Regions from separate parts of the Paenibacillus sp. LjRoot153 genome, predicted to be linked through region 2. Evidence: predicted binding sites of a transcription regulator. Region 2 holds the regulator's gene; the other holds the start of a gene.
What was found. Region 2 encodes CtsR, which represses protease genes until heat stress. Its sites were predicted from a motif close to ATGGTCAATAAAGGTCAAACA; they were not measured.
Positions count from the first base shown of each region.

Region 1 (16,179 bases), 7.4 Mb from region 2:
CGACTTGTGCTTTCACGATTTCACCAACGGATTGATCCGCTTTGATCACGTTTTGACCAAGAAGTTCAGCCAATTTTGCAGCAACTGGTGTTAAACGAAGCTCTTCCACCACTTGACCGTTTGGACGACCAAAATGAGCAGCAAGAATAACTTTAGCGCCTTTTTCTACTAAGAATTTAATCGTAGGAAGCGTTTCTCTGATACGTGTATCGTCCGTAATTTGTCCGTTTTCTACAGGCACGTTGAAATCAACGCGAACAAATACTCTCTTACCAGCTACTTCAACATCGCGAACACTTTTCTTATTCATCGTAAAAGCCTCCTAAAAGTTTTGCTTTAGTAAAACTATCTTCGTAAGCATAAGCTCTGGCGTGTATGGTTTCTTCCGGTTCTATCCTTTTACAGGGTAAATCGCACATAAAGAGGAGAATCGCTTCTCCCCTTCATGTGGTTTTCCAATTGATGAATTATGAAATTACAGACCTTTTTTCGCGATGAAAGCTACCAAGTCAACAACGCGGTTGGAGTAACCCCACTCGTTATCGTACCAGGAAACAACTTTCAACATGTTGTCGCCAACTACCATTGTGGACAATGCGTCGATTGTGGAAGAAGCTGGGTCACCATTGAAGTCGCTGGATACAAGTGCATCTTCTGTGTAGTTCAGAATGCCTTTAAGAGGGCCTTCGGAAGCTGCTTTCAAAGCTGCGTTTACTTCGTCAACAGTTACGTTAACTTTAAGCTCAACAACCAAATCAGTTACGGAAACGTTAGGTGTAGGAACACGCATAGCCATACCGTTCAATTTGCCTTTAAGCTCAGGAAGAACTAGACCGATTGCTTTTGCTGCGCCAGTGCTGGAAGGAATGATGTTCTCAGCTGCTGCACGCGCGCGACGAAGGTCTTTATGTGGAACGTCAAGAACGGATTGGTCATTTGTGTACGAGTGAACTGTTGTCATCATACCTTTTACGATTCCGAAGCTATCGTTGATAACTTTCGCGAAAGGAGCTAGACAGTTCGTAGTACATGAAGCATTGGAGATGATTGTGTGTGCAGCTGGATCGTATTTGTCTTCGTTAACACCAAGTACGATTGTGATATCTTCGTCGGAAGCAGGAGCGGAAATGATAACTTTCTTAGCTCCACCTTTCAAGTGAAGAGCTGCTTTTTCTTTCGCTGTGAAAATACCAGTGGACTCGATTACGATTTCAGCGCCTACAGATGCCCAAGGCAGGTTCCCAGGGTCACGCTCAGCAAAAACCTTGATGGAACGACCGTTAACGATCAATTCACCTTCACCAGCTTCAACTGTAGCGTCTAGTTTACCGTGAGTAGTGTCATATTTGAGCAAGTGCGCCAAAGTTTTAACGTCTGTCAAATCGTTAACTGCTACGATTTGTACATCTTCGTTGTTCAATGCTGCGCGGAATACGTTACGACCAATACGTCCGAAACCGTTAATACCTACTTTTGTTGTCATAGTCATTTCCTCCTAAGATTACATAAATATTATATTTCAAAACGCAGCCATGAATGGCATACGTTATGATGGCAACTTCATGCTATACATGTTTCATAATTTCTAAGGCAGCTGCTTCATCTGTAACAAGTACATCTTCTTGCCCATGTCGCAGTACAGAAGCGATCGCTTCCCCCTTGCTCTTCCCGCCAGCAACACCAATCACAACCTCAACACGCTGCAGATCTTCCAGTCTAAGTCCGACTGTCGGCATCTTATGAACCACATTTCCTTGGCGGTCAAAATAATATCCAAGCGCCTCAGCAAGTGCACCATCAGCTCTCAGACTGCCTGTAGTATCACTATCTACCTTACGTCTGCGTGCCATGACCATAGCATCTCCGATACCATGTACAACAATGCGACAACTGCGCACCGCGTTCACAACTTCCTGAATCTGTGGATCTTGAATCAGCGATTGATACGCCTCTTCCCCAAGATGATCTGGCACATGCAGCAGCCTGTATTTCCCACCAGTTTTCTTGGCCATAATGGAAGCAATCGTATTCGCTTGCATATCCACACTTTCACCAAGTCCTCCACGTGCAGGAACGAACCAACTACCTTTCATCGAAGACGAGATGGCTAGGTTATTAGCGATCTGAGCCATGGTTGATCCACCTGTTACCGCGATGATATCATCTTTGGCAACATATTTACGTAAGGCGGCCGCACCAGCGCGCCCAAGCTCCTTCTTCGTAAATACCGAAGTATCTGAATCCCCAGGGACGATAATCACATGGGAGATGTGAAAAGCTTTGGCAATGCTGTCTTCCAAATCTGTCAAGCCAAACGCCATCTTAATGATCGGCTGCATATCTTCCAGCAGCTGACGACCAGACTCGCTGATCTTCATACCGCTTGCGTCCGATTCCAGAAGCCCTAGCTCCTTCAGGAAATCGACTTCACCGCGGAGTACGCGCTCCGTCATGTCGAGTGAGGACGCTAACGTCCTTCGTCCGACAACACCGGAAACCAAGATGTGTTGCAGAATCGAGTAGCGTTTCTTCATGATGTCCATAAGATCAGGCATGAGCTGTTTCTGAATGTCTAGAATCTCTCTCATAGGACGACTTCCAACGCTCCCGATCCAAAGTAGGACGTTTTTTGTCCCAGGTATACATTTTGTGTCCCACCTGGGTGAAAAAAAAGTTCCTTGCGCAATTCCATATTTCATTTCTCATTTACAGTTCTTATTATAACCATTTCCAACTCAACATTCAACATTTGTTCAAACATTTTTCTCCAAATAGCCCTGTAAGGGCTTACCTCCTTGCTTTTTATGGAAAGCTGACTTATAATAACCCTTGCTTCACTTTTTCTAAACTATGCGCCCGTGGTCCAATGGATATGACGTAGGCCTCCGAAGCCTGAGATAAAGGTTCGATTCCTTTCGGGCGCGTCCAACAAATCAGCTACATGAGTTAAGGTTTAATCGCCAAATCAGCTCTGAAGCTGCTTTTTTTTGTGTTTAGTTTGACCTTTCTTGACCTTCAGACGTTTTTTCGTTATCATACTTGTAGATACTGTAAATAGTATGTACCCAATAGTAGGTAACCCAACCCCAAGGAGGTCATTCTCATGAGTTTTATTCCTATGGTCGTCGAACAAGACGCGCGCGGTGAAAGAGGATATGACATCTACTCTCGCTTGCTAAAGGACCGCATTATATTCTTAGGCACGGGTGTCAACGATGTTGTGGCGAATTCCATCATTGCTCAGTTGCTCTTCTTGGCCGCACAAGATCCTGATAAAGATATCTCGCTTTACATTAACAGCCCAGGGGGCTCCATCACAGCCGGCATGGCGATCTTCGACACGATGCAGTTCATCAAACCAGACGTATCCACGATCTGTGTAGGTATGGCCGCTTCGATGGGTGCCTTCTTGCTCACAGCTGGTGCCAAAGGCAAGCGTTACGCGCTTCCAAACAGCGAAGTCATGATTCACCAACCGCTTGGCGGCGCAGAAGGTCAAGCCTCCGACATCGAGATTCGCGCGAAGCGTATTTTGAAAATGAGAGATAACCTGAACAAGATCCTAGCTGAGCGCACTGGACAAACGTTCGAGCGTATCGAGAAGGATACAGACCGTGATAACTTCATGAGTGCTAAAGAAGCAGCCGAATACGGACTCATCGATAAAGTCATCGAGCGCGTCTAATCATTTCATACATGAAAAAACCAGCCTGAACAACATTGCTCGCATGAGCGTTGATGTTCGGCTGGTTTTTTTAATCTCCACATAAGAATTTCTAAGTTTCCGATACACGCAAAATCAAATTCTTATTGGCGATAAAAACTACATTTAAAACGCGGTCGCTCTTCCTCGAAGTACTTCGATAGAAGTTTTTCTCATTTCTTATCTTCCAATGGGTAGAAGATCAAATCAATCGGAAACGCTGAGCCCGCTGGAGGCGTGAACTCGATATCTAAGGCATCTTCGGTACCAGTTGTACGTGCTAATACTTCCAAGCCATCGAAGGCCGTAATGACACCAGAATACGGTACAGGAATGATTTCACCATTGATTTTAAACGGTCCCTTGAACACGCCGCCTCTAGCCATGATCATGACAGCCATTTTGCGCGGCTTATCTGCATGGATTTTATAGACTACGCCATAATTCCCACCATTCTCCACGACTTGCTTACGCATCACGTCGTAGCCTTTGACGAATGGATCTGTCTTATTATCTCCGATCGTTAACACGGAGGCTTTGGTGAAGCTTGTGGCATCAATTTTCCATTCAATCTCCGAAACGGGGAAAGTACCGCGTACATGACCGTTAAAGGAGAGTAGAGGCAACTCCTTCACCGTCGTTGGCGTCAGCATTTTCTCCGTTGCGATAAAGGACATTTGCAGCTCGCCGTTTGTTTCGACATCATAGAACAAATTCACACCTTGACCTGGATAGAATTCAGGTAGTTTCGCATACACATAGCTTGCATGAGGCAGAACCGTCATCTCTTCCGTGTACACGTTGTTTAGAAGGAAATCAACCGACGCTTCGCTGCCAATCAAGTTCGCATAAACAGAAGGATATACTTCACCTTTATTCGTCGTTTTGATTGTAATCGGTTTGTCTGTGTTATTAGTTGCAAAGATGGCAAACGTCATCTTCTTTTGCGTGCCATTGATATGATCCGCGTACAAACGCGCTTTACCATTAATATTGTCTTGGTACAGAATACCGCTCGATGTGAACTCTTCCGGGCTATCACTCACAAGCAGCGTGCGCCCTTGTACTTCTTTCACGTCTTTCGGAAGCATTGGCAACTCATTAAAATGTGACCAGATGGTCGTCCAGTTCGTTTTGATGAATCCGCCAACCGGTTTCATATAAATCGGATACTCGACTTCCGACAAATACGGTTCATTAACAACGTTCACAAAGCTTTTGAACAATTTACTCACATGCCCATGACCATCCTTAACCGTTAAGGTTACTGGATATTGGCCAGCTTTGAAGTATGCCTCTTGTTTACCTGTCCAATCGAAGGATACGATACCTTCTGCATCTGGATCATAACTCAAATCCAAATACTTAACAGGCTCGCCAAGCCTGTAGGTAGGCTTCGCAGTAGCAAACTTGGCCACTGGACGAGAATTGCTGTCTTGATCGATGTAGATGCCCTCAGGCGCCTTAAAATGCACGATCTCTACACGTCTTAGTTCGCTGTTATAAGTGTACTTTGCACCCATATAATCTGCTAACCATGTCAGCTTCACAAGCAATTTGCCATTAACGATAGCGGCTACGGAATTAAAGGGTACATCCACCCCATTTGTTGTCACCGTCTTATGATCGGAATCAAGAACAATGTTATAACCTGGAGGCGCCATTTGAATCGTACGGGATAAATCGTTCCACTCTACTTGAAATCCTAATGTATCACCCAAGAATTTGGCTGGGACGAAGGTGCTTCCATCAATAATGGTAGATGGAGATTCAAGATGGATCTGCTCCTGATTTACGAATGCTTCTGACTTATCAATATAAAGTAAAATAAAGGACGAGCTCGTTGATACCGCATGTGCGGCTGGTGCTGTTATCGTACTGACTAGAAATACGAGTAACGCCAGTAGGGCAATCATTTCTTTCTTTACTACGTTCATTTCACTTCGGCTCCTTCTTCAATCTTGGGATAGGGGCGCTATTTGGAAATACAAATAGCCTTATCCATCACGACCACGTCTATTAGACGTAATCAATTGGAAAAGGTTGCTCCATGCCACTAATTGTTAACAATTTTGACACTTTTAGCACGATTGTGATTCAGCCATACACAATGCAAAAAAGCCCCCTCGAAAGGTAGGCTTTTAAAGGATTATTGGTTTTCCAACTCTTCCTTACTGACTAATGTGACTAAAGCGTTTACAGCCTGCTCTGCATCCGAACCTTCTGCACTTATGAAGACTTCGGTCCCTGTGCTGATCGCAAGACTCATAATTCCCATGATGCTCTTTGCATTCACTTTCTTCTCATCTTTCTCAACAAAGATCTCCGATGAAAACTTATTCGCCTCTTGAACAAACAATGCCGCAGGTCTGGCATGAAGTCCTGTTCTCAACTTCACAACGACTGGACGTCTGGACATGGAACTAATTCCCCCTAGTGTGGAGCTTATATGGATTACTATTAATAACAGCGTTTACCTTATGTTTTAACATTATAGCATTTTTCCTTCAAGTACACTAGAAAAAATGCGAAAAACTTATACAAGCGTTGTACAGCCCGGACTTATCTACGAATTTCGGTGTTTTTCGGCTAATTCGTCTATTTTCCGCAGGCGATGATTCACACCTGACTTGCTGACACTGCCCGAAAGCATGTCTCCAACTTCCTTCAAATTCAAGTCAGGATGCGCAAGTCTAATCTCCGCAACCTCTCTTAACTTCTCAGGCAAGCTATCTAGACCGATCTCCCGCTGCAACAATCGAATATTTTCGATTTGTCTGACGGCTGCCCCGATCGTTTTATTCAAGTTCGCCGTTTCACAGTTCACGATGCGATTAACGGAATTCCTCATATCCTTCATAATCCGGACATCCTCGAAACGCAACAGCGCCTGATGAGCCCCAATGATATTGAGAAACTCGATAATTTTCTCGCCTTCCTTGATATACAGCACGAACCCTTTCTTACGTTCAATGAATCGGGCGTTCAAGTCAAACTTATTCGCAAGCTGTGTTAAAGCTTTACAGTGTTCTTCATAAATCGAAGCAATTTCCAAATGGTAGGAAGATCCCTCCGGATTATTGACAGAACCGCCAGCCATGAAGGCTCCTCGAAGATAAGCACGCTTGCAGCAATTGCCGCGAATAATGTCCTTGTTAATCCCCGTCGTAAAAATAAAACCCTCCGAGACGATCTTCAAATCACTGAGCAGCTCCTGTACTTGACCAGGTACCCTTACAATGTACACATTATTCTTCTTTAGACGCATTTTCTTACGCACGAGCAGCTCCGTGTGTGTATTATACGTCTTCTTGATCAGCGAGTAAATTCGCCGAGCAATCGCTGCGTTCTCCGTGGATACATCCAACACGACACGTTGGCTCGTTAACTGAACAGCGCCATTCATTCGAATGAGCGCAGACAGCTCCGCTTTTTCACAGCATGCCTCCGAATCATTAATTAACGTTAATTCTTTTTTGGTTGTTGCCGCAAAGGACAAGGGACTCACTTCTTCCTTAACAGCCAGCTTTCGACGAGCTGATAGATATGGTCACTCAATTTCTCTGCATCATGACGAAGATAGGTACGGAATAAAACAAGTCGATCTGCAATAACCCGATATCCTCTTTTCATCACTTCATCCAAATCTAAATGAACCGCTTTTGAACCTTTTTCCGCATACTTGGCTTGCACCTGAGGTGGAATTTCACCATTATTCACGATCACATAATCAAACAAATGCTGACCTAAATGATCATAAATCGCATCCAAATGATCGCTCACAGAATAATCATCGGTTTCGCCTGGTTGTGTCATGACATTACATATGAACAATTTTACAGCATTCGACGCCACGATCTCCTTAGCAATCCCTGGAACAAGCAAATTCGGCAGCAAACTTGTATATAAACTGCCAGGACCGCACAAGATAGCATCTGCTTCGCGTATCGCTTGAACGGCTTCTGTGAGTGGTGTTACCCCCGCCGGTTCAATGAATACTTTCTTGATCCGTCCATCGGCCTTCGGAATTTTGGACTCCCCGACAACTAAAGTCCCGTCCTCCATAATGGCTTTCAACACGATGGCTTGATTCGAAGCCGGGAGCACTCTCCCGCGAACAGCAAACACGCGATTCATTTCTTGCACGGCAGTAACAAAATCACCTGTAATATCTGTCAATGCCGCTAGTATTAGATTTCCCAGACTATGTCCGGCTAAACCTGTACCGTTCTGAAATCGATACTGAAGCATCAAAGACAACAAAGGCTCTACGTCAGCTAACGAAGTTAACACATTTCGAATATCCCCCGGAGGCGGCATTTGCAATTCACTTCGCAAGATACCGGAACTTCCTCCATCGTCTGCAACGGTCACGATAGCTGTGATATCAACCGGCTTTTCTTTCAGTCCTCTCAGCATAACTGAGAGCCCTGTTCCACCGCCAATAACGACTATTCTGGGCTTACGTTGTAATTGACCAAGCTCCATACTTCTTTCACCCTCTTACTCACATAGCCGTCTATAAACGGTCCCGCTCGGAATCTCGATGACTTAGACGCACGGTCTCAGTCTCACTGTTCCCCATGACTTTACCTAGATATTCCGTAATTGCAACCGATCTATGTTTGCCTCCTGTGCAGCCTATACCAACAACAACCTGGCTCTTGCCTTCCTTCTTATACTGAGGCATTAAGAAATTCAGCATATCGAGCAGCTTCGTCAGGAATTCTTGCGTCTCTGACCACTTCATCACATAGTCATAAACATCTGGATCCTGACCCGTCTGCGGACGCAGTTGCTCCACATAGTGAGGATTAGGCAAGAAGCGCACATCAAAGATTAGATCAGCGTCAATAGGGACACCATACTTGAACCCGAAAGAGATTACATTTATAGATATGCGATTAGCTTCTAGATTGGTGAACCGGGAAATGATTCTTTCCTTCAACTGCACCGGTTTCAGGCTACTAGTGTCAATTACCTGCGTCGCAAGACCTTTGAGTTCTTCCAGCAACTTACGTTCAAGACCTATTCCCTCAAGCGGCGCCCCGTCTGGTGCCAATGGATGACGGCGACGGCTCTCTTTGTACCGCTGAACAAGCGTCCCATCCGTTGCGTCTAGGAATAAAATTTCATAGCTAAGGGTGTAATTTTCTTGGATATATCGTAAGGACTCTTGGAGCGCAGTGAAAAATTCACGTCCGCGCAAATCAATAACCAAGGCGACTTTGCCGATCTTACCCATCGATTGCACGATTAATTCAGCAAACTTCGGAATCAGGACGGGAGGTAAGTTGTCAACGCAGAAGAATCCTAGATCCTCCATGCTTTGAACAGCTATTGTCTTGCCTGCACCCGACATCCCTGTAATAATGACCAGTTTCGCTAAAGGGTGGTTTTCTTCCATGCCTGACACCTTCCTTTGGGGTGCTTTCGCAGATCAGCTTCTCTTATCTACATCTGCGAACCCGGTCTAGCCTTCTATCGTAAATTCAATCCTGCAGCTCCAACAACACCGGCATCATTACCAAGTGTAGCAGCAACAATCTCAACGCCCTCAGCTGCAGCTTCTGGTGTAAATTTGATGAACGTTTCACGAATCGGTTGGAACAGGATCTCCCCGGCCTTCGAAACACCACCGCCGATAATAAAGCGTTTAGGATTAATGACAACAGCCAGCGCTGCCATTGAACGTCCGATATAATAAGCCGCGCGATTCACGATGCGCAAAGCTACTTCATCTCCGCTTTTTGCATCATCAAACACATGCTTAGCTTCAATTTTCTCGTGAAGGGCTAGGGATGTACGCTCGCCGCGCTCCACTGCTTCCTTCGCCATGCGAACAATACCTGTTGCGGAAGAAACGGTTTCAAGACAACCCATTTGACCACATCCGCACTGAATCGCTTCAATGTCAGGTACGATGGACATATGTCCAAGTTCGCCAGCCATACCGGCAGAACCCTGATAAATTTTACTGTTAATGATGATACCGCCGCCAACACCTGTTCCAAGTGTATAACATACAACGTTCGGAATACCCGCTCCTGCTCCAGACCAAGCTTCGCCAAGGGCAGCTACATTCGCATCGTTATCAATTTTAACTTGTTTACCCAGAAGTGCTTCAAGCGTCTTCTTCGCCGGTACGTTATGCCATTGCAGGTTCGGTGAAAATTTCACGAAGCCTTCTGGAATATCCATAAATCCAGCCAACCCCGCGCCAATTCCAGCTACTTGCTCCCACGAATAGTCGGATTCTTCGACAACTTGACGTACATATTGCGCAATTCGCTCAAGGACCGACTCTGCACCTAGTTCAGGTGAAGTGGGACCTTCTAACGTTTTAAGAAGCTTGCCTTGCTCATCACAAATACCCACTTTAATATTCGTGCCGCCTAGATCTACACCGATATAAATTTGATTGGACATTACAAGGTCACCTCATGAATAATCATAAAATTTTCAAAAAGATTCTGGGGTCCCCGCAAAGTAATGTTTAAACTCCATCGAAGCAATTCATGATGTATGACCGCAATTAGCGGTAAGTTTAAACGCCGATCGAGCAAAGCTCAATGCGGAAGGAATATGCTTCGAAGGCAACTCATCACTTTGTGGGGTTTACTTATGCTCCTGTTCCCACTATAAGACAACCCTGCCGGGAGGTCAAGATTCATCCGCACCCTGTCAAAAGAGAAAACGTGGAAAGCGTAGCCCTCCACGTTAACTAATTGCCATAAGGACTTACAAGGAAATACTCCAGTCATGTACGCTGTTGCCTTCAAGGAACTTCTCAGCTTCCAACGCTGCCGCACATCCGCTTCCAGCAGCTGTGATAGCCTGACGGTACTTCGTATCTTGCACGTCACCACAAGCGAATACGCCTGGGATGTTCGTTTCTGTTGTTCCTGGCTTCACGACGATGTAGCCATGCTCATCCGTGTCGATTTGTCCACCAAGGAACTTCGTATTCGGCGTATGACCGATCGCTACGAAGATACCGTCTGTTTCAAGGACTTCATCTTCACCTGTTTGGTTGTTTTTCACTTTAAGGCCAGTAACACCTTTATCACCCGCTACAACTTCTAACGGCGTGTTATTCAGTGACCACTTCACCTTCTCATTTCCACGAGCGCGGTCTTGCATAATTTTGGATGCGCGAAGCTCATCACGGCGATGAACCAAACGTACTTCTGAAGCAAAGCGAGTCAGGAAGTTAGCCTCTTCCATAGCAGAGTCACCGCCGCCAACGACGATAATCTTTTTGCCGCGGAAGAAGAAGCCATCACACGTTGCACAAGTACTTACGCCGCGCCCAATGTTTTCTTTCTCATTCGTGATACCAAGCAATCTAGCAGAAGCCCCCGTTGAGATGATCAGGGTTTCTGTTTCGATTTCTCCTAGACCTTCTACTTGCAATTTAAAAGGGCGGTTCGTCAATTCAACGGAATTAACCCAACCTGTTTTGAATTCAGCGCCAAAGCGTTCAGCCTGCTTGCGCATGTTTTCCATTAATTCTGGTCCCATAATCCCTTCGGGAAATCCTGGGAAGTTCTCTACTTCGGTAGTTGTGGTCAACTGTCCGCCTGGTTCTGGTCCTTCAATGACAAGTGGGCTTAGGTTCGCACGCGCCAAGTAAATAGCTGCTGTTAGACCGGATGGCCCTGTTCCTACTACGACTGATTTATACATATGATTTCCCTCCTAGGTGCTTTCCTGAGGAAAGCTATCTTTAATGAGCGTGATTATCAGCGGATTGCTCACTGCCGTTTACGACAAGAACAGTCCGTTCATCTATATGTATGAAAGCCGAGACTTTCATGATGCATCAAGCTCGGCTATCAAAGACTCGTAAACTTATTGAAAATCGCATCCATTTTCTCACGCAATCCACAGGTATCGTCGATATGTTTCACATGTCGACTGACCGTAGAAACCGTGACGCCATAGCGTGTAGCTACTTCCTGATAGGAAATCGTACGGCGGTGCATCTTGGCAATCAAATATTCTAACGCCGCTGCCCAGCCTGCAGATTTGTGAATCTTAGGCACGTTCGGGTACACTTTCGTCAGAAATTCAACCCACAGAATTTCTAAGTCATACTGTTGAACCATATCGTATCGCTTGTGCATGTGCGATAGCGCTGTTTCCATCACTCGCTGCCAGGTTGCATCCCATACGGGAAGATGAGGCGAGTACGGAGAAGCCTCTACCATGATGTCCTTATTTTCGAGATACGCCGGAAGCGACTCACGAATACCCATACTTCGCAGAACGAAGATGGCAACCTTCTTCAAGTAGTCATCCTCTTTGTGATCCAGAATGAAAACCTGAAGAGCGTCTCTCACTTCGTTGTCCGCAATCAAGCCAAAGGCTTGAATCACTTGAAGCTTCGTTTCTACGTCACCATGTCGCAAAGCCCAGAAGAAGGATGACCGCACAAGCGGGTCTTTTTTCAATTGATCAGGAATTCCTTGTGTCGATTTCTCAAGCGCACGGAATTGTTCCTCGAACGGCAGATGATAGTGATAGCTCCAAGTAAGCGGAAGCGCCGACTTCTCTCTTATCCGCAATTGCTCTAAGTAGAACTTCGAAATTTCAGCACCTGGATCCAGCTTCTGAACCTGCTTCCACAAGCGGTACGCTTCAGCGAAACGACCGATATGGCAGGCAGCAACAGCCGCATAATGGTACAAACAAGGATCTGTGCCCCCATCCCCCGCCTTCAATAGACGCTTAAACAGATGGTAGGCTTTCTCATGCTGAGCAAGAATACCCATTGTCGTCGCCAGCTTGAACACATGCTCTTGCTGAAACGGAAACGTCTTGCCTAACAGTGTAGTCAGCTCTGTCAATTCCTTCTTGTTACCGAAATGCTGATGGAATATCGCCATATTACAAAGTGCATGCAGATTACCAGGATCAATAACCAGCACTTCGCGGATCGTTTCCATCGCCTTCTCGAATTGGCCCATGTAATAATAAGCCAGTGCTAGATTGTTGCGAGCCGCTGTGAAGTCAGGCTGCTTCTTCACCAACTTCTCTAACTGCCTTACGGCCTCTGCGAACTTACCTTCCTCGAGCAACGCACGGGCTTTATCATGCTCGAACAGCCCTTCTCGACTCTTGATGCTAGTGAGAGGGGCGGGACGATCAAGCTCGTAGCTCAGCATTTCCATCATTTCTTCGGATTCGTCCATGAATTGCCCTGTCGGGTCATTCTCCAAATACCGAACTAATGCCTGTTCCGCCTGCTCGAAGTTTTCCATGTTGGCATAGTTGTTCGCCATATAAAAGTGACATTCTGTCATCTCGGGATCAATGGTTTCAAGGATATGCTGCAAAATTTGGTTCGACTCGTCATAATTGCCCACTTCGGAGAGAACTCCTGCGAGATTGCAGTGATTCACAGGATTATCCTGCTCATACTCTGCTGCCCGCCGGAAATATTTCAATGCCTTATCATAATGAAACCGATCCAAAGATTGAACCGCTCTCTCGAAAAAGAATGCGGCATCCATGTTAATTGAAATAACTTTAGGTTTTGGCGCTTCGGATTTGCGCTTTTTCTTTTCCATAGCAAGACACCTCCGGCAATTTGATTACACTCAAATTATACCATAGATCGCTAAGAAGCCAAAAACATTATCCGAAGGTAAGATTTGGACCTATACGCCGCCGTATTTGAATAGGGAGGATAGAGACCCACCGTCAGTAATAATACGAATCGCATCCGACAATAAAGGTGCTACTGAAAGCACATTAAACTTATCAGAGTGCCCCTCTGGAATGGCAATGGAATCCGTAATGATAACTTCTTTAATGCTCGGGTGATCCAATCGTTGCAGCGCTGGACCAGAGAATACAGGGTGTGTCGCACAGATGTAGACATCAAGCGCACCGCGTTCTTTAAGGCTTTCGACAACATTGACGATCGTTGTACCTGTATCAATAAGATCCTCGATAATGATTGGTGTGCGTCCTGCAACATCCCCAATAACGTGTGTAATCACGGATTCATTGTGCTCAGGGCGCTTCTTGATCATCATAGCGAAAGGCGCATCGAGAATGTTAGCCATTTTCTCAGCTGTTGTCGCACGTCCCGCATCTGGGGAAACGATAATTGGGTTAGGCAAATTTTTTCTTTTAATGCAATCACTAATCAGATCAAGCGCTGTTAGGTGATCCACAGGGATATTGAAGAAACCTTGGATCGCTGGCGCATGGAGATCAATCGTAACAACACGAGTTGCGCCTGCTGAAGCGAACAAGTCAGCGACTAATTTAGCTGAAATCGGCTCACGCGGAGCTGCTTTACGTTCTTGACGAGAGTAACCATAGTAAGGGATGACAAGGTTGATCGTTTTTGCAGATGCTCTTTTCGCCGCATCCATCATGACCAAAAGCTCCATCATATGCTCATTAATCGGATGGGAGAAGGTTTGTACCAGGAAGACGTCGCAGTTACGAATCGTTTCTTCGTAAAGGCAATAAATTTCTCCGCTTTTGAAACGTGATAATTTAATTTGTCCTAGCGGCTGGCCGAGCTCTTTACAAATACTTTCCGCAAGCTTCGGATTCGAAGATCCGGAAAAAATTTTAACATTGTCGCTATGCATGGTTAATGGTTACCTCCGAAGGTTCATTAAATAGATTATAGAGTCCTACTCATTATACATGATACGTGTCGAATTTAAAAAGTCACAAGATGTCGTTTTCGAGCAGAAAATGTGGCTATTTCGTTAAATCCAATCGCTTTTAACAGCTCTCTGGCCTCATCCAAATACTGAGACAACCGTTCCGGCTGATGCGCATCAGATCCGAGTGTTACTGGAATTCCCACCTTATGGCAGTATTCTAGCATACGACGACTTGGGAACATCTCTTTACAAGGATGGCGTAGGCCGGAAGCATTCAATTCAATCGCTAGCCCACACTCTTTGACGGTATCTAACGCTGCTTTCTCCAATTCCCACGTATCGCGATCTGGCACGTAACCAAATCGTTTGATCATATCGATATGGCCGATATAGTCATACAGTCCGGTTCGGACTGCTTTCTTCACTGCCTCGTAGTATTGGGTATAAACTTCAAAAATATCCTTACCTTCCCAACCTGCCAGCTGCCTAAAATCAGAAATATCCCACTCGCCCAGAAAATGAACCGAACCGATCACATAATCCCATGGGTAGGCGTTAATAATGGCAGCAATTTCACTTTCAAAGCCTTCCACATAATCGCCTTCTAAGCCCACGCGAATATCGATCTGATCCTTGTACTTCTCCTTGAGATGAAGGCATTCTTCCACATAACGAGGAAGCTCCTCCATCGGCATCGCCATTTCCGGCCAATACGTTTGCGGGTCGACATGCAAAAGCGGCATATGATCAGAAAGCCCCAACTGGGTAAGCCCGATCTCGATGCCGCGTTTGACGTATTCCTCCAGTTCCCCAGAGGCATGACCGCAGCGCACATGATGTGTATGATAATCAATCAACATCGTGAATTCACTCCAGGTCGTTTACTTTATTTTTTAACGTGACGATTAGCCAGCTCTTTCATAATATCATCCAATGGCAATTTATTATTACGTAAAAGTACCATTAAGTGAAAAATAAGATCGCTCGCTTCATAACGAAGCTCTTCATTGTCTTTATTTTTGGCTGCAATAATGACTTCTGCCGTTTCTTCGCCGACTTTTTTGAGGATTTTATCGACCCCTTTTTCGAAAAGGTACGTCGTATACGCGCCCTCAGGACGCTCCGCATCACGGGATGCAATCACCGCTTCAAGCTCAGCTAGAATAGCGAAACGGTCTCCGCCAGCAACCGCAGGCGCAGTTTCTGAAGATGAACCTTCCACCGGAATGTTCGCTGTGAAACAAGTGTACGTGCCATTATGACAAGCAGGTCCCACTTGATCAACAAGAACAAGCAGCGTGTCCGCATCGCAGTCGTAGCGAAGTGCTTTTACTTTTTGCGTATGACCAGAAGTTGCCCCTTTATTCCAAAGCTCATTACGTGAACGGCTCCAGAACCAAGTGTCCCCCGTTTGAATCGTACGTTGCAAGGACTCACTGTTCATGTAAGCCAGCATCAGCACTTCTTTACTAACCGCATCTTGCACGATGGCAGGTACAAGCCCATGCGCGTCATATTTAATTTGATCCACTGAAAATGTCATCGAATTTCAACCCCTTTTCCTTTCAGGTCTGCCTTGACCCCGTCTATCGTTAATTCTTTATAGTGAAAAATCGTTGCCGCCAGCCCCGCATCAGCCTTGCCTTCGGTGAATACATCGTAGAAGTGTTCCGCTTTTCCCGCTCCGCCAGAAGCGATCACAGGAATCGTTAGCAGCTCGGATACCGCACGTGTCAGTTTCAAATCAAAGCCGTCTTTCGTTCCGTCCGCATCCATGCTCGTCAGCAGGATTTCGCCTGCACCTAACTCCTCTACGCGCTTCGCCCACTCCAGCGTCTT
Region 1 is NZ_CAXUQH020000001.1:297,585-313,763, reverse strand. Features, by position in the region: gene ACSQ8P_RS01430 (phosphoglycerate kinase) at 1-310, opposite strand, end outside; gene gap (type I glyceraldehyde-3-phosphate dehydrogenase) at 476-1,483, opposite strand; gene ACSQ8P_RS01420 (sugar-binding transcriptional regulator) at 1,566-2,588, opposite strand; tRNA gene ACSQ8P_RS01415 (tRNA-Arg) at 2,853-2,924, shown strand; gene clpP (ATP-dependent Clp endopeptidase proteolytic subunit ClpP) at 3,104-3,685, shown strand; gene ACSQ8P_RS01405 (stalk domain-containing protein) at 3,877-5,640, opposite strand; gene ACSQ8P_RS01400 (HPr family phosphocarrier protein) at 5,853-6,122, opposite strand; gene whiA (DNA-binding protein WhiA) at 6,270-7,202, opposite strand; gene ACSQ8P_RS01390 (gluconeogenesis factor YvcK family protein) at 7,208-8,191, opposite strand; gene rapZ (RNase adapter RapZ) at 8,223-9,110, opposite strand; gene ACSQ8P_RS01380 (ROK family glucokinase) at 9,185-10,132, opposite strand; gene trxB (thioredoxin-disulfide reductase) at 10,445-11,392, opposite strand; gene ACSQ8P_RS01370 (tetratricopeptide repeat protein) at 11,542-13,278, opposite strand; gene ACSQ8P_RS01365 (ribose-phosphate diphosphokinase) at 13,369-14,319, opposite strand; gene hisJ (histidinol-phosphatase HisJ) at 14,394-15,200, opposite strand; gene hisIE (bifunctional phosphoribosyl-AMP cyclohydrolase/phosphoribosyl-ATP diphosphatase HisIE) at 15,227-15,883, opposite strand; gene hisF (imidazole glycerol phosphate synthase subunit HisF) at 15,880-16,179, opposite strand, start outside.
Region 1: clpP (ATP-dependent Clp endopeptidase proteolytic subunit ClpP) is a predicted target of CtsR. The motif match lies at 2,996-3,016, and genes of this name have one in related genera.

Region 2 (16,179 bases):
AGAAAGTTTGCCGTAATCCGTGAATTTCGACGTTCTATAATACACATCGCCACGAGCTTCGTATGCGAAATCCTTCTCTACAAGCGCAGCAATGAATTCGATGATTTCTTGAATATTCTCTGTTACACGCGGATTCAGCGTGGCTTCATGAACACCTAGAGATTGGATATCTTCTAAGAAAGCCGCGATGAACGTTTCGGCAAGTTCTGGCACGGAAACCGCCATCTCCTCGGCTTTGCGAATCATTTTATCATCCACATCGGTAAAGTTCGTAATGTAGGTTACTTCATACTGCTGCGTTTCCAAATAACGGCGAACCACGTCGAAAAATATAACAGGACGTCCGTTGCCAATATGAATATAGTTATATACGGTTGGACCACATACGTACATCTTTACTTTGCCTGGCTCAATCGGAATAAACTCTTCCTTCTTGCGCGTTAAGGTATTGTATACTTTGAGTGTCATGTTCTCCTCAATTCTCCATTCTGCTTCCGTTCTTCTTCCAGTTGGAATTTCAACTCATTAATTTGATTCTGTAATTCTTGGAAAATATCGACGATCGGATCGGGCAAATTGCCATGATCTAATCTATTTACACGGACACCATCTCGCTTCACCAGTTTGGCGGGAATCGTGACGACTGTGCTGTTGGAAGGAACCTCCTGAATCACAACCGCATTAGAGCCAATACGTGAGTTTTCACCTACGAGGAAGGATCCGAGGATTTTGGCACCGGAACCAATAACTACATTATTGCCAATTGTTGGATGTCTCTTACCTTTCTCTTTCCCCGTTCCACCTAAAGTTACTCCTTGATACAAGATGACATCGTCACCGATCTCGCAGGTTTCCCCGATGACAACTCCCATCCCGTGATCAATAAACAACCTTCTGCCGATCGTTGCTCCTGGATGGATTTCGATGCCTGTCATAAACCGGCTTATTTGAGAAACGATACGTGCCAGAGTATACATCCTTCTTGTATAAAACCAATGTCCAATCCGATGCGACCAAATCGCATGAAGTCCCGAATACGTAAAAACAACCTCAAACCAACTGCGCGCTGCAGGGTCGTTATCGAATACGGCGGATATATCAGATTTGATCGTTGACCACATATGCTCACCTTCTTGCCTAGAATGATGTTGGTAAAAAATAAAAAAAGCCCCTGCAGCCCTAAGGCTGCAGAGGCGGGGTTATCGCGGTTCCACTCTGCTTGGTGACTCGGAAGTCTCCCAACTCAAACCCGTAACGTGGGTGTTTCGGCTGCGCCTACCCTACTCACGGTGAGTATTCGGCGCGGCTGCTCCCAGGTGCATTTCTGATTACAAGGATTGGATAACTCACAGCCAAAGCCTCACGGCCTTGATTATCCTCTCTGACAAATCCTCACTTAACCATACTCTCCTGATCATGGCATTTCATATTTCATTGAGTTAAGTATAGCGAAAAGGAACTCGCTTTACAATAAGCTCTTAAGACGTGAAACAACTTTTTCTTTCCCAAGCAGGAATAGAGATACATTCAGATCCGGTCCATGGACTTGACCTGTCAACGCGGAGCGAACAGACATGAACAGCTGCTTCCCTTTGAAGCCTGTTTCCTTCTGTACCGCCTTTAGCAGCGCCGGCATCGCTTCAACCGTGAAAGCTTCTGCTTGCTGGACTTGAGCTAAGAAGCTCGTCAACACGACAGGGACATGTTCTTCTTTCAATACGGCCGATGCTTCTTCGTCGATGACCAGTTCTTCTTTGAAGAAAATGCTAGATAATTCCACGATCTCAGCCGCGAAGCGCATTCTCTCTTGATTGAGGCCAACTAGTGCCTCTACCCACGCTTGTGCAGCTGTATCCAAGTCACCTTGGATATACCCAGCTTTACGCAAATGTGGCAAGCACAACTCCACAACGCGGGAAAGCGGAGCCTTTTTCAAATAAGCGTTGTTCATCCAGTTCAATTTATCCATATCAAACACAGCCGGGCTCTTGGATACACGATCCAGATCAAACTGCGCGATCAATTCTTCCTTCGTGAACATCTCTTCTTCTCCGCCAGGTGACCAACCTAGCAGCGCGATAAAGTTCAGCACCGCTTCTGGTAAGTAACCAAGCTCTTTGTACTGCTCGATAAACTGGATGATCGACTCATCACGTTTACTCATCTTCTTACGATCAGGATTCAAAATCAATGCCAAATGGGCAAATTCCGGAATCGGCATATCCAGCGCTTCGTACATTAGGATTTGTCTTGGCGTATTGGATAGATGTTCTTCCCCACGAATAACCAAGTTGATTTTCATCAAATGATCATCCACAATAACGGCAAAGTTATATGTTGGGATCCCATCTGGGCGCGCAATAATGAAATCACCAATCCCATTGGAATCGAATTCCACATGCTCGCGAACCTTGTCTTCGATGGCAATGATGCGATCCGCTGGCACACGGAAACGCGTTGAAGGCACACGGCCTTCCGCTTGGTATGCAGTGATTTGTTCAGGCGTCAAGTTACGGCATTTGCCGGAGTAGCCGCCCATTTCCCCGCTAGCCTCTTGCTCAGCGCGTTCTTGCTCTAGATCCGCTTCAGAACAATAACAGCCATAGGCGTGACCGCTCTGTAACAGCTTATCGAGGTAAGTCTTGTAGATATCAAGTCTCTCCATCTGACGGTAAGGACCGTAAGGGCCTCCGATATCCACACTTTCATCCCATTCTAGGCCAAGCCATCTCAGACCATTCAACTGGTCTTCGATACCAGACTCCTTATGGCGCGTTTGATCCGTATCTTCAAAGCGCACAACAAATGCGCCGCCGTTCTTACGTGCTAATAGATAATCAAATAGTGCCGTACGGGCACCGCCAATATGTAAATGTCCAGTCGGACTAGGTGCATAACGCACGCGTAAAGGCTTACTCATCGTTGTATCCCCTTTTCTTCCATGCATGAATATCTGCTATTTTATCACATCGCGAATTAAACAAACAACCGATTGTGCCGCGATTCCCTCGCCTCGCCCCGTGAATCCAAGCTGTTCCGTTGTCGTGGCTTTCACGTTGACTTGATCGGGCTCCGCTTCTAGTGCCGCTGCGATGATTTCAACCATCTGTGAGATGTAAGGCAGCATCTTCGGCTTCTGAGCGATAATCGTGGAATCTGCATTCCCCAATTTGTAGCCCTTCTCCTTCGCTAATTGCCATACCCGCTTCAATAAGACTAAGCTATCCGCATCTTTGTACTCGGCAGCCGTATCTGGGAAATGCTTTCCGATATCGCCAAGACCAAGTGCGCCTAAGATCGCGTCACTAATCGCGTGCAACAGGACGTCCGCATCGGAGTGCCCTAGCAACCCTTTTTCATAAGGAATCGTTACGCCTCCAATGATGCACTTACGACCCTCTACCAATTGATGAACATCGAATCCATTTCCTACACGTATCATTCCCATGCCTCTCCCCTTATGTTATGTAAAATCCATTCTGCCCAAGGTAAATCTTCTGGGGTCGTTATTTTGATATTATAATAGTCCCCTTCTACCACGTGTACCGCTGCGCCTAAACGCTCAACTAGACTCGCGTCATCTGTCCCCATGAACTTATCCTGCTGGGCCTTTTCGTGCGCCTCCTGTAAGAGAGAAAGACGAAAAGCCTGCGGCGTTTGGATGGCCCACAAGCTTCGTCTATCCGGTGTCGATTGAATGCGTTTATCTGCTGCATCCACAACTTTAATTGTATCTTTGACGGGAACGGCTAAGACCGCTGCTCCTATTTCTTGCGCCTTTGACAGACACTCGAACATATGTTCTTTTCTTACGAAAGGGCGAACACCGTCATGCACAAGCACCCATTGCGTGCCCTCTTGCAAGGCATGGAGACCTCGTCTAACGGAATCCTGCCGCTCCACGCCACCTGCCAGCACACAAGTTACCTTCGTAAGTGCATAGCTCGTGACATAGCCGTTACAGCGATTCACATCATCTGCACCAACAACGAGAATAATTTCATCCACTTCATGTATGTTTTGAAATAATTGCAAGGTATGTACCAGAATTGGCTTCTGTCCCAGTTGCAGGTATTGTTTGCTTTCTGCTGTACCCATGCGTGAACCTTTGCCCGCTGCTACGATGATAACTCCTAGCTTCCCCATAAGTCCTCCAACTTGGCGCTTCCAAACGAAAGCTTTCTTCGTAATCATAAGCCCAAGTCAACTTGAAAGAGCTATGTTACATCTCCTTATCATACTGGTTTTACTGTGCTTTTTCCAATAGTTTTGGTTTGGCAAAAATCATTCGCCCCGCCGACGTCTGAAGCACACTCGTTACCATCACTTCCAGCGTCATACCGATGAAATCACGTCCGCCTTCGACAACGATCATCGTACCATCATCGAGATAAGCTACACCTTGTCCATGTTCCTTGCCGTCTTTAATGACTTGAACAATAATTTCTTCTCCCGGTAGGACAACTGGCTTCACCGCATTCGCAAGATCGTTGATATTAAGCACAGACACACCTTGTAGTTCACATACTTTATTTAGGTTAAAATCGTTCGTAATTACTTTCCCTTGAAGCACTTTGGCTAAGCGCACCAGCTTGCTGTCCACTTCGGCAATTTCTTCGAAGTCGCCTTCATAAATGAGGACCTTCACTTCAAGTTCTTTTTGGATTTTGTTCAAAATGTCCAGTCCGCGACGTCCACGGTTTCGCTTCAGTAGATCTGATGAGTCTGCAATATGCTGCAATTCCTCTAGTACGAACTCCGGAATAACCAGGGTCCCCTCGATAAATCCCGTCTTGCAAATATCTGCGATCCGACCATCGATGATGACACTCGTGTCCAAAATCTTATGTTCCTCGTACGGACGATGTGTCTGCTTCTCAGGACCGCCAGATCGGCTCTTCGCAATGACCTGCACAAGTTCTTCCCGCTTGCTGTAACCGATACGGAAGCCCATAACGCCCAATACAGCCGAAACGAGGAAAGGTAAGAATGGCCCTGCCCATTTGGCTTGCTCAAGCACGGGAAATAACATGACTGAAACCAATAGCCCAATCACGAGTCCTAGTGTACCTGAAAGCAAGTCCGACACGGGAATATCCGTGACATTGCGCTCACCTCTCATCAGCAAGTTCATGCCAATGTTAGCTACCCACGCTGAAATCAAAAACATCCCTACTGCACATAAGCTATTAATCCAAAATACTTGTCCTGCATGACTTGTCACATCCGTCGCTTGTAGGAACGAATCGCTCCACCTATAACCTAAACTGCCACCCATGATGGCTAAAATGATTTGTACCCATTTCTTCATCACAGATTCACCTCCTGCATCAACTTTTTTTGAGCCTTATTACAATTATGTTCCAATTTATGCAACGTTAATCACTTCTTTAGTCGGAAAATTGAAATATTAGAGGGCATCCATTATAATGAAATGGAAGTTACCAACCTACCAGAGGTGGATGGAATGAGCTCCTTGACTTTAAAGCAGTTTCAAGATCAAGTGTCTGAATTGTTACTCCGTCACCGCAGTCTGCTTGATGTCTTATCCAAATTTCAACAGTCAGGCGCAGCTGCCAACCGCTCCGTGGTGAAATCCATTACTGAATGTGGATGTATCCAGGTCCATGCAGCCAAGCAAGAGTATCATCCAGAGATGACCTTGGATGAGGCTAAGGATGTTCTTCGCACCCATGTATCTGGCCACTTATGTGAACAATGCATTGAGGTCGTTAGTAGCGAACTAGGAAGGAATCTCTTCTACATGTCTGCGCTAAGCAACATTCTTGATATTAATTTGGAGCAAGTCGTTGAGAATGAATCAAAGAAATGTACAACACTGGGCCTATTCAACATGTCATGATGATGAAAACAAAAAAAGCATTTATTTTCTTCCTGAAGATCAGGAGAAAATAAATGCTTTTTATTTTCGAACAATGTGCTTACACGTCAGAGTTCACTGAATTTGTGTCGTCCACGCCACGTCTTTTGTTCTTTCTGCGAAGATTACGGAGACGGATGAAGTATCCATCAACGTTTTTTTTTAAGCCATAAAGAGCATACATCAGAAGTGGTACGAAAATCATTTTGGAAATGGATTCTGGCCATTTGATTGCAATCAAGATAGCTGCTGCAACGATAATTGGTGTAATCCAAATCGCAGCTTTTGGAATACCCGCCTTTTTGAAATTCGGATATTTCACTGTGCTGACCATTAAGTATGACAATAGAACTGTACTTACAAGAAGTACATAGACGTTAATATCGTTCACGAAAAGAGCTAACGTACAAAGAACACCGCCTGCTGCTGGAATCGGTAAACCGATGAAATAGCCAGGCGTACCGGCAACAACATTGAATCTAGCTAACCGCAGCGCTCCACAGATCGGGAAGATCGCCGTTACAATCCAAGCAAAAGCTGGGCTAATGACGGTAGGATCGTTAAATGCAACTACATACATGATGAAAGCAGGAGCGACACCGAAAGAGATCACATCGGATAAGGAGTCTAATTCTTTACCGAACTCACTTTGAGCGTTCAACGCTCTCGCAACACGTCCATCGAGTCCATCCAATAGCATAGCGACAATGACAAGCACGGCAGCGATGCCATGTTCTCCACTAAAGGCTAGGATAATCGATAGTACGCCTAGGAATAAGTTCCCTACTGTAAAGAGACTGGGAATTGATTTTGTTAACATATGTTTTTGTCCACCTCTGGATTTACTATACCCTAAACTTGACTACATGAAACCTTAACAATGATACTTTATGATTGTATCCACTTTAAATATGTCTGTCAATGAACACTTGTTCCTGAATTCTTTTGAGACCTTCCTTAATGGCGCGGGCTCTCACTTCTCCGATTCCGTCAACTTCATCCAATTCCTCGATCGTCGCCATCATCATGTGCGGCAAGTAGCCAAACTTCTCAACTAGATTACCAATAATGATGGATGGTAACCGCGGAATTTTGCCTAAAATACGGAAGCCACGTGGGGAAACCGGCTCTTCAGCAATCGAATTGGTATGAGAATACCCTAGCAAGCGAATAATTTGCTGGGGCTCTAGCAGCTCATCCGATGACAGACGCTTCAAACCAGCCTGCATCTCTTTGACTCTTTCCTCAGATAATTCTCTTACATAATCTTTTACGAGCAAACGCGCCTCAAGTTCCGCATTCCCTACAAGTTCTTCTAATTGCATGCTAATTAAGCGTCCCTCATTGCCAAGTTCGTTAATATAACGATTAATTTCTGCTTTGATGCGTAAGACCATTTCAAATCTTGCAATGACATTGGTAATATCATGCAGAGTGACTAGTTCCTCAAACTCCGATGCACTCAGATTCGTTAATGACTGATCCAAAACAACCTTGTATCGCTCCAACGTTTGGATCGCTTGATTCGCTTTGGTCAGGATGACGCCGATATCCTTCAGCGCATACCTTAAATTACCTTGATAAAGCGTAATGACATTCCGCCGCTGTGAAATGGAAACAACTAATTTATTTGTTTGCTTCGCCACACGCTCCGCTGTTCGGTGTCTAATCCCCGTTTCAGACGAGGAAATGGAGGAATCCGGAATCAATTGCGTGTTCGCATAAAGGATACGCTTGATGTCTTCGCTGAGGATAATAGCACCATCCATTTTGGCAAGCTCATATAAATAGTTAGGCGAAAAGTCGCAATTTATGGAGAATCCGCCATCCACGATTTCAGTTACCTCGGAACTGAAACCTACAACGATCAGTCCACCTGTTTTGGCGCGTAAGACATTCTCCAAACCATCACGAAATGGCGTACCAGGTGCTACCAGTTGGAGCAATTGGCTCATCACATCTCGTTTCATCTCTTCTTTACTCATCATTTTCCTCCTGAAGGCTTATAGCTTGCAGAACTCACGCTAACCAAGCGCGGCTTTCAATGCCTCTGCCACCGTGTTTACCCCAATAATCTCCATCCCTTTCGGATGTGTCCACCCCTTTAAACTTTTCTCAGGCATAATAATTCTACGGAAACCAAGCTTCTCTGCTTCCTTCACACGTTGATCAATCCGAGATACGCCGCGGACTTCACCTGTTAAACCGATTTCACCGAACACAGCATCAAATGGTTGCGTCGGTTGATCCCGGAAACTGGATGCAATACTAATCGCAATTGCCAGATCCACGGCAGGCTCATCAAGCTTGATCCCACCAGCTACGTTGAGATAAGCATCTTGATTTTGTAAAAACATACCCATCCGTTTCTCTAATACCGCAATAATTAAAGAAAGGCGATTATGATCAACACCCGTTGCCATCCTTCTCGGCGAAGGGAAATTCGTCGAGGAGACGAGTGCTTGAATCTCCACCAAGACAGGACGCGTCCCCTCCATACTAGCAACAACGGCTGATCCAGCCACGCCTAGCGGCCTTTCCGATAGAAACAACTCTGATGGATTGTTAACTTCTACGAGACCAACCTCTTGCATTTCAAAAATACCGATTTCATTTGTTGAACCAAAACGATTCTTCACCGCTCTTAACACACGATAGGAATGATGTCGCTCCCCTTCAAAGTAGAGCACACAATCGACCATATGCTCCAGCATTCTAGGCCCCGCTATTGCCCCTTCCTTCGTCACATGCCCGACTAGGACCGTTGCAATTCCCTTACCCTTAGCTATTCTCATAAAATGGCCTGTGCATTCTCGAACCTGCGATACGGTTCCGGGTGCCGAAGTAATCGCCGGGTGAAATACCGTTTGGATCGAGTCAATGACGAGAAAGTCAGGATTCGTCTCTTGTATAGCTTCCTCGATAAGTTCGAGGTTCGTCTCACATAAAACGTATAGCAGCGGAGATGACGCGTTTAAGCGATCGGCACGAAGCTTGGTCTGCTTAATGGACTCTTCTCCAGATATATAAAGGACTTTTTGCTGGGCTTGTGTGAGCTCGAAGGACGTTTGCAAAAGCAAGGTTGATTTCCCGATACCCGGATCTCCACCAACGAGGATGAGTGACCCAGGGACAATACCTCCACCTAGGACCCTATTTAATTCTTTGTTGCTCGTGACAACTCTGGGTTCAGAGCTGCTTTCTATATGTATGATGGGGATCGCTTTTTCTTTCGTTTTGGGGATAGAAGATGTCATACCCTGCGTACGAACGACTGTTTCAATTTCTTCCACCATCGTATTCCATGACTGACAACCTGGGCATTTGCCCATCCATTTCGGTGAATCATAGCCGCATTCTTGACAGCTAAATTTGGTTTTTTGTTTACTCATAGAAGAAATTACTCCTTAACATGGGGATACCCTTTTTGGTTATCCTTACCAATAAAGTTTACCATTTTTATGTTTCTCATGAAAGTGCTGAAACAAAATAAACGACTACACCGTCCTCATAGGACAGGAAGCGATTATTCAGAAATATTGCCGTTGTATAATGTGAAACATATTATTTGAAATTAAAAAGCATTTCACTCCACCCTCATCGGATGAAGTGAAATGCTTCTTCACTTTCTCTTATTTCGCTAATGTGACGCCTTCGCCCTTAAGGACAACCAGTTCGCCTTCATTCTCATCAATCGTGAGTGAATCACCTTTGGAAATATTGCCTCTCAGCAATTCTTCCGATAAGCGATCTTCGATATGCTTCTGGATCGCTCTGCGTAATGGACGCGCACCATAGGTTGGATCAAATCCTTCCTTGGCCAGGAACATCTTCGCTTTATCCGTTAACAAGAAATCAACCTCTTGCTCTTTCAGACGCTTGCGCAGATCATCAGCCATTAAGCTAACGATTTGTGCAATGTGTGCTTCATCCAAAGAGTGGAATACGATGATTTCATCGATCCGGTTAAGGAACTCAGGACGGAAGCTTTTCTTCAACTCGCCCATGACTTTATCTTTCATATTCGTATAGTCTCTTCCAGCATCAAGTGCAGCTGTGAAGCCAAGCGAGGAGTTTTTCTTAATCATGTCCGCGCCGACGTTGGAAGTCATAATGATTAGTGTATTACGGAAATCAACGGTACGACCTTTGGAATCCGTTAAACGACCATCCTCTAAAACTTGCAACAGAATGTTGAATACTTCTGGATGTGCCTTCTCAATTTCATCGAGGAGGACGACAGAATAAGGTTTACGGCGAACTTTCTCCGTCAGCTGACCACCTTCTTCATAACCCACATACCCTGGAGGCGCCCCTACCAAACGGGAAGTCGAATGCTTCTCCATGTACTCGGACATATCGATACGAACAACCGCATTATCATCACCGAAGAGGGATTCTGCTAGTGCGCGTGCAAGCTCGGTTTTACCAACACCTGTTGGTCCTAAGAAAATGAAGGAGCCCATCGGACGCTTCGGATCTTTCAGACCTGCTCTTGCGCGGCGGATCGCACGACTCACAGCTTTCACTGCTTCTTCTTGTCCAATGACGCGCTCATGAAGGATATCTTCCATCTTGAGCAAGCGATCTGTTTCTTCTTCAGCAAGCTTGCTAACCGGGATTCCCGTCCAGCTCGCTACGATTTGTGCAATATCATCTGGTGTAACTTCCGTATCCAAACGACCTTGCTTTTCCTTCCACTCATTCTTCGTGGAGTCTAGTTCTTCGCGAAGCTTTTGCTCCGTATCACGAAGTCCTGCTGCTTTCTCAAACTCTTGGCTTTGAACCGCAGCATCTTTCTCTTTACGGATGTTCTCGAGCTTACTTTCAAGCTGCTTCAAGGAAGGCGGTGTTGTGTACGAACGCAATCTAACCTTGGAGCTCGCTTCATCGATCAAGTCGATCGCTTTATCCGGTAAGAAACGATCTGTGATGTAACGATCCGACAGCTTTACAGCCTCTTGAATCGCGGCATCTGTGATTTTCACACGGTGATGCGCTTCATAGCGATCACGCAAACCATAAAGGATTTGCACGGCTTCTTCAGGTGATGGTTGGTCTACCGTAATCGGCTGGAAACGACGCTCAAGTGCAGCATCTTTCTCGATGTATTTGCGGTACTCATCTAGCGTTGTAGCACCAATACATTGAAGCTCTCCCCTAGCAAGTGCCGGCTTCAGGATGTTAGAAGCATCAATAGCACCTTCTGCTCCGCCAGCACCAATCAAGGTGTGAAGCTCATCAATGAACAATACGATATTGCCAGCTTGACGAATTTCATCCATGATTTTTTTGAGACGATCTTCGAATTCACCGCGATACTTCGTTCCTGCAACAACAGAACCCATATCAAGCGTCATAACGCGTTTATCTTTCAACGTTTCCGGAATTTCATTGTTAATGATTTTCTGTGCAAGGCCTTCTGCAATGGCTGTTTTACCAACCCCTGGTTCGCCGATTAGTACAGGATTGTTTTTGGTTCTGCGACTCAATACTTGAATCACACGCTCAATCTCTTTGCTACGGCCGATAACTGGGTCCAAATGCCCTTCTTTGGCATACGCAGTCAGATCTCTTGCCAGACCATCCAATGTAGGCGTGTTCACATTTGGATTGGTACCATGACTAGGTGACACCGTTTCGCTGCTGCCTAGCAGTTGAAGAACTTGCTGGCGTGCCTTATTCAAGGAAACCCCAAGATTATTAAGAACTCTTGCAGCTACACCCTCACCCTCACGGATAAGTCCGAGCAAAATATGTTCAGTCCCCACATACGTGTGACCTAATTTTCTTGCTTCATCCATTGAAAGTTCGATCACTTTCTTAGCTCTAGGTGTATACGCGATGTTGGTCGGCTGTTCTTGCCCTCTGCCAATTAGAGATTCAACTTCATCTTGAATTTTCTCAAGACCTAAGCCGAGCGCAACGAGTGCTTTAGCAGCAATGCCTTCACCTTCACGAATAAGTCCTAGTAAAATGTGCTCTGTTCCAATATTGTTATGTCCTAATCGAACAGCCTCCTCTTGAGCAAGAGAAAGCACCTTCTGCGCACGTTCCGTAAATCTGCCAAACATCATAGCGAACACCTCCAAAAGTAGTATATCTATGGAATTCCTAAAGGATGAATCTTATCTTACCACATTAGAGAGTATAAGTTTTCGGTTCCCGAAAACATCTTTCTAATTGATGATAAAACCTACCTCTAAACGCGGTCGCTCATCTCTGAATGGCCTCGATAGAGGTGTTCTCACTTCTTCTTTCTTATACCCTGCCAAACTTCTCACGAATCAGTTCCGCCCGTCGCATATCTCGCTCTTCCGCATTCAGCTTCTCACCCGCATATTGCTGAAGAAAACCAGGTTGCGTCATGACCAATAATTCATTGAGAACATGAGGGGATACATTGTTGATGATACCTAGATCGATACCCAGGCGTACATCTGACAGTCGCTGTGCCGCTTCCTTAGAGTCCATAATCCCCGCATAGGATAGAATACCAAGGGATCGATTCACACGATCAATGATACGCATTCTAGACTCTTGCAATAGCTTATGTCTCGCGGCGCGTTCATGCTCTATAATTTGCCTCGCCACACTATATAAATTATCAATAATCTCTTCTTCCGATTGACCTAACGTAATTTGATTAGAGATTTGGAATAGATTACCTAAAGCTTCGCTACCTTCCCCATATAATCCTCTAACCGTCAACCCAACTTGTGTAACAGCGGATAAAATACGATTAATTTGCTGACTAAGTACTAGTGCAGGCAAATGCATCATTACAGAAGCGCGAATCCCTGTGCCGACATTAGTCGGGCAGCTCGTTAGGTAGCCTCTTTTTTCATCGTATCCGTAATCCATCTGTGTTTCAAAAATATCATCAATCTGGTTCGCCAGATCCCAAACCTCTTTAATCTGGAAACCAGGACATAAACATTGTATGCGAAGATGATCCTCTTCATTGATCATGATACTGATCGACTCATTATCGCTTAAAATAACGGCCCCATTTCTGGATTCGTTAGCTAAATTTGGACTAATTAAATGTTTCTCCACTAGCACCATTCGCTCGAGCTCATTTAGCTCCGCGAGTGGAATGAGCGAGAAGTTGCTTATCGTTTCCAACTCTTCATTCTCAAGAACACCAGATAACTGTTCCAGCACTTCCTGTGATTGTTGATTGGTCGCGAGCATGGGATATGGATAATCTCTCAGGTTACGAGCAATACGGATCCGACTGCTTATGACAATATCCGACTCTGGCCCCTCACCCTTCATCCATTCACTCAAAGCATCTCCTGTAAACCGCTGTAATGTCACTGGATTCACACTCCCTTACAAACTCACATACCCGCAATTTTCTTCTCAATTTCACGAATTTGGTCACGTATCTGAGCAGCCTGCTCGAACTCTTCGCTCTCGATACAGGTCATCATATCTTTCTTCAAAAGATCGATTTCACGCTTGCTTTGAATGATACCGCCACTTCGCTTGGGAACTTTCCCAACATGCACGATATTCCCATGCACTCGTTTGAAAAGAGGGTCTAGTTTGACTGAAAAACTTTGATAACAGGACCCACAACCAAACCGACCTAATTTGCTGAATTGCGAGTACGTAAGACCGCAGTTATCACAGCGAATTGCCTGAGACTTCGCCGCGGACAATGGTTCAAAATCAAGTAAGCCTGATAGTAAATTGTGAATCGAAAAGCCGTTCGATGTTCCTGGAATCATCTCGCCCTTCTCGCGGGCACAATTCTCACAAATGTGGAACTCGTTCTTGTCTCCATTCACAATCTTCGTGAAGTGAAGAGTCGCCGGTCGTTTCCCGCATTCCTGACAAACCATTCCATCTGCCTCCTTATCTGCTAAGCAAGGATATCAGCATTGCTTTAAGAATCTTGGCCCGAATTTCATCGCGCAGCGGGAGTTTAAAGGTCAATACATCTCTGGATATCGCTGCACGAATCAGGTTAGCTTCTCTGGTGGAAATATAATGCCCCTCTTGCAATTGATAAATGAGCCCCTCTGAGGTGACTTGATCAATGTGGGTATGAATCGTACGGAAAATGTGATCTAGAATAGATCCATGACTCTTGAGCTCGATCTTCTGAATCCGAATATAACCGCCGCCGCCGCGTTTGCTCTCCACCACATAGCCTTTTTCCAAGGTGAACCTTGTACTAATGACATAATTGATTTGAGATGGTACGCATTGAAACTGGTCCGCCAAATCGTTCCGTTGAATCTCGATAGCCCCTTCCGTACTTTGTTGCAAGACATGCTTCAAATACTGTTCAATAATTTCTGATACATTGCGCATCAATTCGGCCTCCCAGATTTCTAGAAGTAAATTGACTTTGACTTTCTTTGACCTTAACTAAATTATAATCATTTCCTTTCTTTTTGACAAGTACTGCTCTAAAATGTCTCTCCCTACAAATCCGATAGCCTTATGTGAACCTTACTATTGTTGACCTTACCTAGGGATTTATTCGAGAGTATTTCAAATAAAAGCTGTTACTACTGCTCGATTTACCAACATTCTACTACGTGTCGCCAGTCTGCCTTTGCTGCATTTTTCTCATTGAGCGATTTAGATGGGGGCTGCGGTCACCAATTCAATGCAAAAAAAGAGCCTTACCTGGATTTCTCCATGTAAGGCTCTTTCAATTGCTTGGCAACGTTCTACTCTCCCAGAACCCTGCGGTTCAAGTACCATCGACGCTGGAAGGCTTAACGGTCGTGTTCGAGATGGGAACGCGTGGATCCCTTCCGCCATCATCACCAAACAGTCAAAGCGTTTGTTTGCGCCTTGAAAACTAGATACGAAACTTCACGTAAAGTACTATACTCAGGAATTTTGGTTAAGCCCTCGACCGATTAGTATTCGTCAGCTGCATACGTTGCCGCACTTCCACCTCGAACCTATCAACCTCGTCGTCTACAAGGGGTCTTACATACTGGGAAATCTCATCTTGAGGGGGGCTTCGCGCTTAGATGCTTTCAGCGCTTATCCCCTCCGTACATAGCTACCCAGCGATGCCTCTGGCGAGACAACTGGTACACCAGCGGTACGTCCATCCCGGTCCTCTCGTACTAAGGACAGCTCCTCTCAAATTTCCTACGCCCGCGACAGATAGGGACCGAACTGTCTCACGACGTTCTGAACCCAGCTCGCGTACCGCTTTAATGGGCGAACAGCCCAACCCTTGGGACCTACTTCAGCCCCAGGATGCGATGAGCCGACATCGAGGTGCCAAACCTCCCCGTCGATGTGGACTCTTGGGGGAGATAAGCCTGTTATCCCCAGGGTAGCTTTTATCCGTTGAGCGATGGCCCTTCCATTCGGTACCACCGGATCACTAAGTCCGACTTTCGTCCCTGCTCGACTTGTAGGTCTCGCAGTCAAGCTCCCTTATGCCTTTGCACTCTGCGAATGATTTCCAACCATTCTGAGGGAACCTTTAAACGCCTCCGTTACATTTTAGGAGGCGACCGCCCCAGTCAAACTGCCCACCTGACACTGTCCCCATACCGGATCACGGTACTAGGTTAGAACTCCGATACGATCAGGGTGGTATCCCAACGGCGCCTCCACCCAAGCTGGCGCTCAGGCTTCAAAGGCTCCCACCTATCCTGTACAGATCGTACCAAAGTCCAATATCAAGCTGCAGTAAAGCTCCATGGGGTCTTTCCGTCTTGTCGCGGGTAACCTGCATCTTCACAGGTATTAAAATTTCACCGGATCTCTCGTTGAGACAGCGCCCAAGTCGTTACGCCATTCGTGCGGGTCAGAATTTACCTGACAAGGAATTTCGCTACCTTAGGACCGTTATAGTTACGGCCGCCGTTTACTGGGGCTTCAATTCATAGCTTCGGGTTGCCCCTAACCACTCCTCTTAACCTTCCAGCACCGGGCAGGCGTCAGCCCGTATACTTCGCCTTGCGGCTTCGCACAGACCTGTGTTTTTGCTAAACAGTCGCTTGGGCCTTTTCACTGCGGCCCCCTCGGGCTATTCACCCTACCGAGGCACCCCTTCTCCCGAAGTTACGGGGTCATTTTGCCGAGTTCCTTAACGAGAGTTCTTCCGCGCGCCTTAGAATTCTCTTCTCACCCACCTGTGTCGGTTTGCGGTACGGGCACCTTCGCCTGGCTAGAAGCTTTTCTTGGCAGTGTGAACTCATGACCTTCGGTACTTAAATTTCCCTCCCCATCACAGCCCAGCCTTACGGTTAGCGGATTTGCCTACTAACCAGCCTCACTGCTTGGACGAGCATCCATCAGCTCGC
Region 2 is NZ_CAXUQH020000001.1:7,721,150-7,737,328, forward strand. Features, by position in the region: gene cysS (cysteine--tRNA ligase) at 1-468, opposite strand, end outside; gene cysE (serine O-acetyltransferase) at 465-1,121, opposite strand; gene gltX (glutamate--tRNA ligase) at 1,466-2,920, opposite strand; gene ispF (2-C-methyl-D-erythritol 2,4-cyclodiphosphate synthase) at 2,957-3,442, opposite strand; gene ispD (2-C-methyl-D-erythritol 4-phosphate cytidylyltransferase) at 3,439-4,194, opposite strand; gene ACSQ8P_RS33590 (PIN/TRAM domain-containing protein) at 4,247-5,314, opposite strand; gene ACSQ8P_RS33595 (DUF1573 domain-containing protein) at 5,468-5,863, shown strand; gene pssA (CDP-diacylglycerol--serine O-phosphatidyltransferase) at 5,943-6,701, opposite strand; gene disA (DNA integrity scanning diadenylate cyclase DisA) at 6,787-7,866, opposite strand; gene radA (DNA repair protein RadA) at 7,906-9,273, opposite strand; gene clpC (ATP-dependent protease ATP-binding subunit ClpC) at 9,514-11,958, opposite strand; gene ACSQ8P_RS33620 (protein arginine kinase) at 12,143-13,204, opposite strand; gene ACSQ8P_RS33625 (UvrB/UvrC motif-containing protein) at 13,228-13,734, opposite strand; gene ACSQ8P_RS33630 (CtsR family transcriptional regulator) at 13,748-14,209, opposite strand; rRNA gene rrf (5S ribosomal RNA) at 14,562-14,678, opposite strand; rRNA gene ACSQ8P_RS33640 (23S ribosomal RNA) at 14,750-16,179, opposite strand, start outside.